DNA from 2 places in the Pseudoalteromonas sp. R3 genome. Region 2 is predicted to be linked to the other one. Evidence: predicted binding sites of a transcription regulator. Region 2 holds the regulator's gene; the other holds the start of a gene.
The links. The regulator LexA, encoded in region 2, represses DNA repair genes until DNA is damaged. The targets are predictions, from matches to a motif close to TACTGTATNNNNATACAGTA.

Region 1: the regulator LexA is predicted to act here: its motif matches at 3,915-3,934, upstream of ruvC (crossover junction endodeoxyribonuclease RuvC).

Annotation. Positions count from the first base shown of each region.
Region 1 covers NZ_CP034835.1:1,606,505-1,612,957, reverse strand. Annotated here, with positions in the region: gene tolQ (protein TolQ) at 1-701, opposite strand, end outside; gene tolR (protein TolR) at 1-10, opposite strand, end outside; gene ruvB (Holliday junction branch migration DNA helicase RuvB) at 1,706-2,713, opposite strand; gene ruvA (Holliday junction branch migration protein RuvA) at 2,734-3,351, opposite strand; gene ruvC (crossover junction endodeoxyribonuclease RuvC) at 3,354-3,875, opposite strand; gene aspS (aspartate--tRNA ligase) at 3,998-5,773, opposite strand; gene ELR70_RS11810 (DUF72 domain-containing protein) at 5,952-6,453, shown strand, end outside.
Region 2 covers NZ_CP034835.1:326,710-333,162, reverse strand. Annotated here, with positions in the region: gene ELR70_RS06375 (cytochrome c oxidase subunit 3) at 1-163, opposite strand, end outside; gene ELR70_RS06370 (cytochrome c oxidase assembly protein) at 156-785, opposite strand; partial or broken gene ctaD (cytochrome c oxidase subunit I) at 787-2,377, opposite strand; gene coxB (cytochrome c oxidase subunit II) at 2,374-3,486, opposite strand; gene lexA (transcriptional repressor LexA) at 3,815-4,423, opposite strand; gene ELR70_RS24790 (hypothetical protein) at 4,580-4,741, opposite strand; gene ELR70_RS24785 (hypothetical protein) at 4,999-5,205, opposite strand; rRNA gene rrf (5S ribosomal RNA) at 5,908-6,022, opposite strand; rRNA gene ELR70_RS06340 (23S ribosomal RNA) at 6,140-6,453, opposite strand, start outside.

The DNA.
Region 1 (6,453 bases), 1.3 Mb from region 2:
GCTGATACATTTTGCTTAGCCTCAGTTAAGCTGGCAGCCTGTCGATGCAAGATATTGGCAAACTCTTCCATAAAGTTGATGTAGTTTGATTCCAGCTTTTCTACATTTTTAGCAAAACGGTTGTATGCCATAACTGCCGGAATCGCCGCAAACAAACCCATTGCCGTTGCGATCAGGGCTTCAGCGATACCAGGCGCAACCATTTGCAGTGTTGCCTGCTTGACTTCACCGAGGGCGATAAATGCATTCATGATCCCCCAGACAGTACCAAACAGACCAATGTAAGGACTGATAGAGCCAACCGTTGCCAAGAAAGACAACCCAGACTCGACTTTCTCAACTTCACGAGATAAGGCAACACGCATAGAGCGGTGTGTACCTTCTATGATCATGCTCGCCGAACCCGTGTTTTGCTTCTTGTGACGTGCAAATTCTTTAAAACCGGATACAAACAAAGCCTCTAAGCCGCTTGAACTACCCGCTCTAGCGGTAATTTCATTGTATAACTTGCCTAAATCCATTCCCGACCAGAACTTCTGTTCAAATTTTTTCGCATCTGCCAGAGACTGCGCCAGTATGCTGCGGCGCTGAAAGATAATCGCCCAAGAAGCAACCGACATGCCGACCAAAGTCAACATAACAAGTTGTACAAGGATACTGGCTTCTAAAATGAGATCTATGAAATTAAGTCCCGATTCCACGTTGTTATACTCCTAGAAAATAATTGTGTTCTCGGCCAAGGCAGCCTTCACCGTATTGACTGTAAGCCAGCAAAAAGGTTCAGGTAGTTTAACCACACTAATAAGGGCTTACAATCTCAATGCCGTAAAATTCACTTAAATGCCGATAATTCGCACATTAAGCTACTTGACCCCTAGTTCTGACTCGCTCCGCAAGCCCAGCTGGATATGAGTAGAGAATTGGTTTCACCTAATATCCAGCCTAAATTGCTCTTTTATACCCTAAAAACGCTCTGTGCCTACATTTAGATTGCGATGAAACATACAGCCTAGAGCGTATTTGTGACAGAAATTTAATGTGGTCGGAGCAGTCAAGTCTTCATTATGTTTATTTATTTATTCAACCTGCATAAAAACGATGTTTTATTCACTCTGATAGAATAAACCCTCAAAACAATATTGGTAATACCAATTAACAACAAATAATCTAATATTCACAAATTGCGCATAATAAAGACAACCCCATATTTTACATGAACTTACAACCAACCCTATGGTTATGATTCACACAATGTAATTCAACACCAACTCTTCGGATTAGTTTTTTTTATAGCAAAACTGTAATTTTTCTAGTTTGATTAAATACCCGACTCACCTTATTATACTCCCCGTACTGAGCGAGCAGCATCTCTCAATGCAAATGCACAGTTACTAAGGCCGCAGAAGTCTGATTTATTCTGCAGTCATGATGAGAAACTTTTGGATAACACCTCAACGGACTCATCAGTTCCCTGGATTACTTCCTTCAACTTGTTGTTTTCGCCCGCACACTGTGCGGGCTTTTTTTTGCCTGCTGTTTACTCATATCTGGTTCTCTCTCCCTAAAAGGAGATACAAGTTCTTGCGCTAACATAAAGGAAGTGGAATGAGCGTTGGATGAATAGAAGAAGTGTATAGTGTATAAAGCAAAGAAGCGCTGTAGTAGCGCTTCAATCTGATTCAGTATAAATGCCTGAAGGCTATCTTCATGCCGATGGTTTAGTTAAATCAAAGTGCAGATAGGCTCTGTCAGAAACGATCCGCCCCCTCGGAGTCCGTTGGATAAACCCCTGCTGGATCAGGTAAGGTTCGATAACATCTTCTATGGTCTCTCGCTCTTCACCAATTGCAGCCGCCAGATTATCCAAACCAACAGGCCCCCCGGTGAACTTTTCAATAATTGCAAGTAAGTACTTACGATCCATATAATCAAAGCCACACTTGTCGACGTCAACCATATCCAATGCCTGACTGGCGATCATCTCATCTACGCTACCATCCCCTTTTACCTGAGCGAAGTCCCGAACCCGCCTGAGCAAACGGTTGGCAATACGCGGCGTACCTCGTGCACGTTTCGCCACTTCAATCGCCCCGACGTCACTGATCTCAAGATTCAAAAAATGCGCAGAGCGAGACACAATCGATGCCAACTCAGCCACAGAATAAAACTCCAGACGTTGCACAATACCGAAACGGTCTCTCAGTGGTGAAGTCAAAGAGCCTGCGCGGGTCGTGGCCCCCACCAGAGTAAAAGGTGGCAAGTCTAGTTTAATTGAACGCGCTGCCGGTCCTTCACCGATCATAATATCGAGCTGGTAATCTTCCATCGCTGGGTAGAGGATCTCTTCAACCTGGGGGCTCAGGCGATGTATTTCATCAATAAACAACACATCTCCCTGCTCCAGATTTGTCAGCATTGCGGCCAGGTCGCCGGCTTTTTCAAGCACAGGACCTGAGGTGGTTTTTATATTTACACCCAGCTCATTCGCCACGATATTTGCCAGTGTCGTTTTACCTAACCCCGGCGGTCCGAATATCAGCAAATGGTCCAGTGCTTCTTCACGGCTGCGCGCCGCTTCAATGAAGATTTCCATCTGCTGCTTCACATGCTGCTGACCGGTATAGTCCGACAGTAGTTTAGGCCGTATCGCTCTGTCTACGGCCTCTTCACTGCCCTGCACTTCTGGCTCAATAAGTCTGTCTGCTTCTATCATAATTACTTAATCAGTCTTATTTACATCATAGATCTCAGGGCTTCTTTGATCAGCCCTTCGGTATCCATGCCTGGTTTGCTCACCGCTTTCAATGCTTTTTGTGCTTGTGCGGGTTTATAGCCTAACGCAAGCAGCGCAGCCAACGCATCATCTTCAGGCGTATTCGCCACGGTGGGATCTTCCTGAGGTGCCAAAATGGCATCATCGCTGAATGGAGTCAGCAGATCATGGCCAAAGTTTTTCAATTTATCCTTCATCTCAAGCACCAAACGCTCAGCGGTTTTCTTGCCTACACCTGGAATTTTCACCAAGGTAGATGAGTCGCCCTGATTGACACAGTGAACAAACTGCTCTGCCGACATACCCGACAAAATGGCCAGTGCTAGCTTGGGACCAACGCCATTAGCCTTAATTAACTCGCGAAATAATGCTCGCTCGGTTTTATGGTTAAAACCAAACAATAATTGTGCATCTTCTCGCACCACAAAATGAGTATAGATTGTTGCCTCATTACCCGCCTGAGGTAACTCATAAAAACACGTCATCGGCATTTGTACTTCATAACCGATGCCACTGACATCTAACAGGATCTCTGGTGGCTGTTTTTCTACTAGTATACCTTTGAGTCTGCCTATCATAATTACCTCAATCTTCCTCGTACGGTTTTTTTCGCATTGCCTGCCAGCTTGATCAGGTTTTGCTCGGAGTGTGCATGGCAAATTGCAATGGCCAGCGCATCGGCAGCATCGGCCTGGGGAGTACCCGGGAGTTTTAACAGTCGCTTGACCATTTCCTGAACCTGCGACTTATTCGCCCCGCCGGTGCCAACAACCGCTTGTTTAACCTGCCGGGCTGAATATTCAAACACCTCAATCTCTTTCATTGTGGCAGCGACGATGGCTGCCCCGCGTGCTTGACCAAGTTTTAAAGCTGAATCTGGATTGTGCGCCATAAAGACTTGCTCTATCGCAAACCCCTGCGGGTTAAACTGCTCGATGATCTGGCTAACACCCTGATAAATCATCTGCAGTCGTTGTGGAAATGGCTTATCACCAAGTCGAATACAACCACTGCCCAGATACTGAAACTGACTCCCCTGACGCTTAACTACACCATACCCGGTCAGCCTTGAGCCTGGATCTATGCCTAAAATTACTGCCAAGGCGCATACTCTCGTTGTTTTTTCGCTATCATGCCAAAATACTGTATGGATTTCCAGTTACCTAGGGTTTGCAGAATAAAAAAAGCGGCGCAATCGCCGCTTTCTTATTCCTTTAGCTGTCGTTATTCAGCGTCTTTTTGCTGCGCAGTGACTGTTACTGCAAGCTCCTTTAATGCATCTGGATTGGCAACGCTCGGTGCATTGGTCATCAGACACGATGCCTGTGTAGTTTTCGGGAAGGCAATCACATCACGAATGTTGTCTGTGCCACACAGCAACATCACCAGACGGTCAAGGCCAAATGCCAAACCCGCGTGTGGTGGCGTACCATATTTCAGAGCATCCAGCAGGAAGCCAAACTTATCTTGCTGCTCTTGTTCATCAATACCCAGAATACGGAAAGCGGCTTGCTGCATATCGTTGTTGTGGATCCGCACCGAGCCCCCACCTACTTCGTAGCCGTTCAGTACCATGTCATACGCGTCTGAAATTGCGCCGGCAGGATTGGCTTCAAGCTCTGCTGCTGAAATGCCTTTTGGTGCCGTGAATGGGTGATGTACTGCGTGCAGATTCCCCTCGTCGTCTTCCTCAAACATTGGGAAGTCAACAACCCAAAGCGGTGCCCACTGGCCAAGATTAGTCAGTTCAAGGTCCAGACCTACTTTCAGACGTAATGCACCCATTGCTTCGTTTACCACGTTACGCTTATCAGCACCGAACAAAATGATGTCGCCAGTCTGTGCATTAGTGCGTGCAAGAATACCTTTGATCACTTCTTCGTTCAGGAACTTAGCAATTGGTGACTGAATACCTTCAAGGCCAGCGTCCAGATCATTGACCTTCATCCAGGCCAGACCTTTTGCGCCATAGATGCCAACAAACTTAGTGTATTCATCAATTTGCTTACGAGATAGTGATGCACCACCTGGTACAGTCAACACCGCCACTCGGCCTTTCTCGTCATTAGCAGGGCCCGCAAGTACTTTAAACTCAACGTCCTTAACCAGATCAGCAACATCAATCAGCTCAAGCGGGTTACGTAAGTCCGGCTTGTCTGAACCGTAACGACGCATAGCTTCTTCGTAGCTCATGACAGGGAACTGGCCCAGATCAACGTCAAGCAACTCTTGCCACATTTCACGGATCAAGCGTTCAGTGATGTCGCGCACCTGTGTAGATGTCATGAATGAGGTTTCTAAATCGATTTGGGTGAATTCAGGCTGACGGTCAGCACGTAAGTCTTCATCACGGAAACACTTAACAATCTGGTAGTAACGGTCAAAACCAGACATCATCAGCAACTGTTTAAACAGCTGAGGAGACTGTGGCAACGCGTAGAAGCTGCCTTTATGTACACGGCTTGGAACCAGATAGTCACGCGCACCTTCTGGGGTTGCTTTCGTCAGTACCGGCGTTTCGATATCCAGGAAATCATTGCTATCTAAGAAGCGACGAACAAAGCTGGATGCTTTAGCGCGTAGTTTAATGCGGTCGCTCATTTCCAGACGACGTAAGTCAAGGTAGCGATAAGTCAGGCGACGCTCTTCCGAATTTTCCTGGTTAAAGTCCAAAGGCAAAGGCTCTGCACGGTTGATGATTGTCAGGCCAGTGCCCAGGATCTCAACTTCGCCAGTAGCCATATCCTGATTGATTTGGCTCTCTGGACGCGCACGAACAGTACCTGTAACCTGAACGCAGAACTCTTGGCGTAAAGTGTTTGCAACATCCATCAGGCCTTCTACTTCAGGATCAAACACGACCTGGACCAAACCTTCGCGATCTCGCAGATCAATGAAGATCAGGCCACCCAGATCACGACGTTTGTTGATCCAACCACATAGCTCCACTTCCTGACCTACATGGTCCTTGTTTAATTTTCCGCAGTATATTGAGCGCATAATAATCCTATTTGCCTACTAACTCTAAAGGGCATAATGAATGATAAATTTAATCGCCAATTATATAAAATTGCCACGCTTTGTCATCCCACAAAGCAGGGATTCTTTCGCTGTTACGATTTTTTCTCGATCTGGACTTTGTTAGACTGCACTTCAAGTCAATCAGGGAGCAAATTTCATGCTGTATTTGGGGTGTCCTCAATGGGGCTCTGCACACTGGAAGGGTCGATTTTTCAGTAGTGACTGCAAAACCGTTGATATGTTGAGCGAGTATGCACAGATTTTTAACAGTGTTGAGGGCAATACAAGCTTTTACGCGAGCCCTAAACCAGAAACCATCACAGCCTGGTCAAACGCGGTGCCTGATACTTTTCGCTTTACCTTCAAGATACCCAAAAGGATTTCTCATGAGCTGGCATTAAATCATTGTCAGCAAGAGCTCAAGCAATGGCTCGAACTGTTTTCTCCTTTATTTTCACGACTGGGAATGGTGCTGCTGCAACTGCCTGCTAGCTGTAGCCCGCAATATCTTGGCCGGATAGCCGATTTTATCTCACAATTACCTGAAGAGCTGACACTGGGCATTGAAGTCAGACACAGGGAATTCTTTGCCAAAGGCGACGCTGAGAAGCGTTTTAACCAGCTGCTGATGAAAACCAAAGTGAATCGTATCATGATGG
Region 2 (6,453 bases):
TAAACAACAGCAGGCCAATTCCCGCATACAAGATGAACTGACCACCAGGACTTTCCATTACTGTTAACCCACCTCCTACGGCTACACCAAACAGCGCAATTGCCCCCACAATGGGCCACGGGCTTTGCTCTGGTACATAGTATTTTTCGTAACCACTAGCCATGACTTATTCCTCGTATTTGTTGATACACCGCGGCCTGTATGCTCTGAGCATAGTCTTCGCTTACCGTGCCATCTATGAGATTCATTGCCGGCTCGCCATGAGCGGCCGCTTTTCTGTCTGTGATGTCATAGAGCGTATATGCGAGTGTCAGCTCTGCAATGTCATTGGGCAGTTCAGTATCTACATAAAAGCGCAACGTAAACGACATTGTTTGGCGAGCTTGCATACTCTGCTGGTCAAAGCAAAAACAAGCGAGTTTATGCAGATACTTAGCTGCCATACCGGGCGAAACCGAAGGAATTGCCTGCATAATCCGAGCATCACTACTTAGATTTTCGGCTGTGAAGTTCACTTCGGTTAACGTGCCAGGTGTTACCGTTACCTGATAAGTCGCCGCTTTCACTTTGAAAGGTGCCTGCCCTTGGGTGTGGGTCGTGAAACTGACATCAACTCGTCTTGCCAAATCTTGCTCTTCGCTTGCTTCAGCTGCTGTCAGCTCTACTTTCCCATTCAAACCGGTTATATCGCAAAACACGTCGTAAAGCGGTACCAGTGCAAATGCAAATGCAAACATACCCAAAACCAACAGCACAAGTTTTCTAAGCAACGGGGTATGCATCACTTCACCTCAGGGGGGTACTGAAAGTGTGGTAAGGCGCTGGCGAGGCAACCTCCCACTCTAGCCCTTCTGCACCATCCCATACTTTAGCAGGCGCACGCTGACCACCTGCGATACACTTAAAGACCACAGCCACGAACAGTAGTTGTGACAAGCCAAATGCAAACCCCCGATACTGATCAAAGCATTAAAATCCGCAAACTGCAGAGCATAGTCGGGATCCGCCTTGGCATCCCTGCCAACCCGACAAAGTGCATAGGGAAAAAGAGGATATTTACACTGATAAGAGACAACCAAAAGTGCCATTTTGCCAACGTCTCGCTATACATATATCCGGTCCACTTGGGTAACCAATAATAAGCTGCAGCCATAATAGAGAAGACCGCGCCAGTCACCAGCACATAGTGGAAATGAGCGACCACAAAATAGGTATCATGATACTGAAAATCAGCAGGGGTAATCGCTAGCATCAATCCAGAGAAACCGCCAAGCGTAAACAATACGATAAATGCGATAGCAAACAACATGGGAACTTCAAAACTAATTGAGCCACGCCACATTGTGGCCACCCAATTGAAGACCTTTACACCCGTAGGCACAGAAATAAGCATGGTCGCATACATAAAGAAGAGCTCACCTGCCAACGGCATCCCTGTGGTAAACATGTGGTGTGCCCACACAATAAAAGACAACAATGCAATGGAGGAGGTCGCGTATACCATAGAAGCATAACCAAACAGCTTCTTTCTTGAAAAGGTGGGTACTATAGTCGAAATCACGCCAAAGGCCGGTAAAATCATAATGTATACTTCTGGGTGACCAAAGAACCAAAAGATGTGCTGAAACATCACAGGGTCACCTCCCCCTGCTGCATCAAAAAAGCTTGTGCCAAAATACTTATCTGTCAGCACCATAGTCACCGCACCAGCAAGCACAGGCATTACCGCAATCAACAGGAAAGCAGTAATCAGCCAAGTCCATACAAACAGTGGTAGCTTCATCCATGTCATACCCGGAGCGCGCATGTTGACTATAGTCACAATGACATTAATTGCCCCCATGATGGAACTAACACCCATAATATGAACAGCAAAGACAAATAATGCGGTGTTATCGTTACTATAAGTCGTGGAGAGTGGCGCATAGAATGTCCACCCGAATGCAGGGCCGCCGCCTTCCATAAACAACGATGCGAGCAGAATAAGAAAAGCAAAAGGTAATATCCAAAAGCTCCAGTTATTCATGCGTGGCAGTGCCATATCGGGTGCACCTATCATCATAGGTACCATCCAGTTTGCTAGGCCAGTAAAGGCAGGCATGACAGCACCAAACACCATGATCAAACCATGCACTGTGGTCATTTGATTAAAAAAGTGTGGATCAACAAGCTGCAAGCCTGGCTGAAACAATTCAGCCCGAATGACCATGGCCATACCGCCGCCGATTAAGAACATCAGTAAAGAAAAGAGTAAATACAAAGAGCCTATATCTTTATGGTTAGTCGTAAAAAGCCAACGCTTAATTCCGGTTGCTGGACCGTGGTGACCATAGTCGTGCTCTTGTTCAAGAGCAGCCTGCTGTGTACTCGAAGTCATTTGGCTTCCTCCTGTTTGTCATCAAGGTAGGCTTGTATTTGACTAGGCTGGATGACTTCCCCGGTATCATTCCCCCAGCTATTTCTTTTAAAAGTGATAACTCCCGCAACTTCTTTTAACGATAGTTGCTTCGCAAACGCTTGCATTGCTGTGCCAGGACGTCCTTCCATAATAATTTCAATGTGTGCCTGTAAATCCCCGGTTACCATGGCGCTCCCCTTTAATGCAGGAAACACACCTTGAAGACCGAGCCCAGTAGGTTGATGACATGCCGCACAATAGGCCATGTAAACACGCTCCCCTGTAGCCATAAGCTCTTCTTTACTGAGCGTTTGGTCAAGCAAGGCAGCCTCTTGCTGAGCAGCTAGTGCTCTTTGTGCTTTTTCATTGGCAAGCCACTCCTGAAACTCAGCTTCAGGTTTAGCTTCTACAACGACAGGCATAAAACCATGATCTTTACCGCACAACTCAGCACACTGCCCACGGTAGGTACCGGGCTCATTCACATTGGTCCAGGCTTCGTTAATAAACCCTGGGTTAGCGTCCTTTTTAACTGCAAAATCAGGTACCCACCAGGAGTGAATAACATCATCAGAGGTCAATAAAAAACGTACTTTTTTGCCTGTAGGAATGACCAGAGGTTTATCGACCTCCAGCAAATAATTTTCTGTTTTGCTCTGCAAATTATCAATCTGTGCTCTCGGCGTAGACATAAGAGAATAAAAGTCCACGTCATGGCCTAAATACTCATAGTGCCACTTCCATTGTGAGCCGGTTACTTTAATGGTTAGGTCGGCCTTATCGGTATCTTCCATCGCAATTAATGTTTTTGTTGCAGGCACCGCCATTGCAACCAGAATTAAAAACGGAATAGCTGTCCAGAGGATCTCGACTTTAGTGCTTTCGTGAAATTGTGCAGGTTCAGCACCTTTAGAGCGTCGATGATGGATCAGAGCCCAAAACATGACGGAAAAGACAATCAGTCCAATCACACAGCAGATCCAGAATATGGTCATATGTAATTGATATACCTGATTGCTAATGTCAGTAACGCCTGTGCGCATATTATAGTCACTTGCAAACGTGAACATACTGACAAGTAAACACATCGCAATTGTGATGAGTTTGGCTATTTTCATTAGACGTCTCCCTCGATTGCTTCAAGTGTGAGAAGCAACGGTTCTTATTATCGGATGACTGTCATTTCACTTGGGTTATCCCATGAGTACTACACGACCATTTAACAACTAGTCAAAATTTAACCGTTTAGCAAGTTTTTATCTGACGCAGATTTTGATTTCTATGGTAGGGAAATATCTGAAAAATAGCTGTTTGTTAGGATTCACTCATACGCTGCAGCACTTGGGATGGCTGAGTATAAGTGTTTACAAGACGTAAAATTCGCCCGACTTGATTGCGCCGGGCGATAGGAAATATTTAAATATCACTGCGGATGACGCCGACGGCCAGGCCTTCGACAGAGAAGTTCTGTTGCTCTAGATCCACTTCAATAGGAGAGAAATCTTCATTTTCAGCATGCAAGTATACTTTTTTACCTAGCTTCTCAAAGCGCTTAACTGTTACATCTTCCTCAACCCGAGCAACGACAACCTGTCCGTTATTCACAACCTGAGTACGGTGCACTGCCAATAAATCACCATCCATAATCCCAATGTTTTTCATACTCATACCATTGACTCTCAATAGGTAGTCTGCGGCAGGATGGAACATCGCAGGGTCGACTGAACAATGACTTTCAATGTGCTCTTGTGCAAGTATTGGCTCACCTGCGGCGACTCGACCAATTAAAGGCAAACCCAGTTGCTCAGGCTCGTCCTCAACTAAACGAATGCCTCGGCTTGCACCAGGAACCATTTCGATTACGCCTTTTTTAGCTAATGCTTTCAAGTGCTCTTCTGCAGCATTTGCACTGCGGAACCCAAGCGAATCCGCGATCTCTGCTCGAGTCGGCGGCATGCCAGTATCCTTAATGAAAACTTTTATAAGTTCAAAAACTTGTTCTTGTCGTTTTGTAAGTGGTCGCATATAACTGGTTTTCCATACAGTGCATTTACTGTGAGTATATACAGTTATCATTTTTTCGCAATGGTTAATCGTTGCTAACCAGTAAAGGAATTTCAGTCATACATTTAAACCTGTTGGTTATTAGATACAATCCTGTTCCTCATTCATTGTGCGCCGTCAATGATTCAGCTGCCAGCCTGAACGAACAGTGTTTTCAACAACTCCTTTGTCATCCCGCACGCGATGCGGGAACTGTTTAAACCAGCTTTTCAGTGCTGAGCAGGCTCGCTCGGGTGTATTTGCCGTACATTCGATGTGGCCTTCCAGTAGCAGCTCCATGCTCTCCCTGCTCTACGATAATTGCCAACAACTCAGTCGCCATCCCGCACGCAATGCGGACGCTGCTTAAACCAATTTTCGGTGTTGAGTAGTTTTATACCAATTTCACTTAATACCTGTTCTATTTGAAGGAGCAAATATGACGCTAACGGCGTTAAAAATTTCTCATTTAGAACAACTAAATAGCAAAATTTTTGCCTTGTTATCGACCCTATTTTCTCGCCTCAAAATAGAACACTTAATTAAACAAATTGGTATTATTTCGGTGTATTTGTCATACGTACGGCGTGGTCTGTTGGTAGATCCCGCATCAAGTGCAGGATGACGGTAATGTAGACCTGCTTGAATGAAGAAATGTCAGCGTTCTCAACATAAATATTTTTAAATCCAAACGCAAAAAAAAGCCCGACTTTTTCGAATCGGGCTTTAATGTACAGGGAGGTACGAATGTCGATGATATTCATGGATGAATGTCTTTCGTCGACCTCTAGATAGGAGCTTGGCAATGGTCCGGTTGGCGGCCAGAGGCCTTAGCGTTCAGTCGGTGGAAAGTGAAATTGTTCACTTTCCATAATCCGCCTTCACCCTACTTTCACATGGACGAAATGAGACCGAAGCAACGCTTCGCAGCTCACTGAGATGAGCGCAAGGACCCATATGGATGTGGTGAAGTAGAATAATGCAGGAGCAATTATCGAGATGCGCGATGGGACCCAGCTTCATGGATGAATAGACAACGCTATTCTATCTACAGCTTCATCGACACCTTTTTAAATCGCACATAGCAAAAAACCCGCTGCATTGCTGCAACGGGTTTGACGTACATGGAAGTACTAATGTCGATGATATTCATGGATGAATGTCTTTCATCGACCTACTTATAAGGCCCTGGCGATGTCCTACTTTCACATGGGAAAGACTCGCCGTCCGCCCCACACACTATCATCGGCCGGGGCCGACCCTTCGGCTATTTCGTTTCACTACTGAGTTCGGCATGGGCGGGGCTGGCCTTCCAGTCAGGTGGTTCCAAAATGCCTCCTACCACGCTAATTTTAATCATAAACGCAAAAAAGCCCAACTCTTTCGAATCGGGCTTTGATGTACAAGGAGGTACGAATGTCGATGATATTCATGGATGAATGTCTTTCGTCGACCTCTAATTAGGAGCTTGGCAATGTCCTACTTTCACATGGGAAACCCCACACTATCATCGGCGCTATTTCGTTTCACTACTGAGTTCGGCATGGAGTCAGGTGGTTCCAAAACGCTATGGTTACCAAGCATAAACTGTTGTGCAAGACGTTTATCAACATCTCACTAAAATCTGGAAAAGCGTATTAAATTCTGTCGTCTACTTTATTTCTTAACTTCTAACAAACAAAACCACTTTGGCGTTGTATGGTTAAGCCTCACGGGTAATTAGTACGAGTTAGCTCAATGGCTCACACCACTTCCACATCTCGCCTATCAACGTTGTAGTCTTCAACGGCCCTTCAGTTAACTCTAAGTTAAAGTGAGAACTCATCTCGAGGCTCGCTTCCCGCTTAGATGCTTTCAGCGGTTATCGATTCCGAACGTAGCTACCGGGCAATGCCATTGGCATGACAACCCGAACACCAGCGGTTCGTCCACTCCGGTCCTCTCGTACTAGGAGCAGCCCCTCTCAATTCTCAAACGCCCACGGCAGATAGGGACCGAACTGTCTCACGACG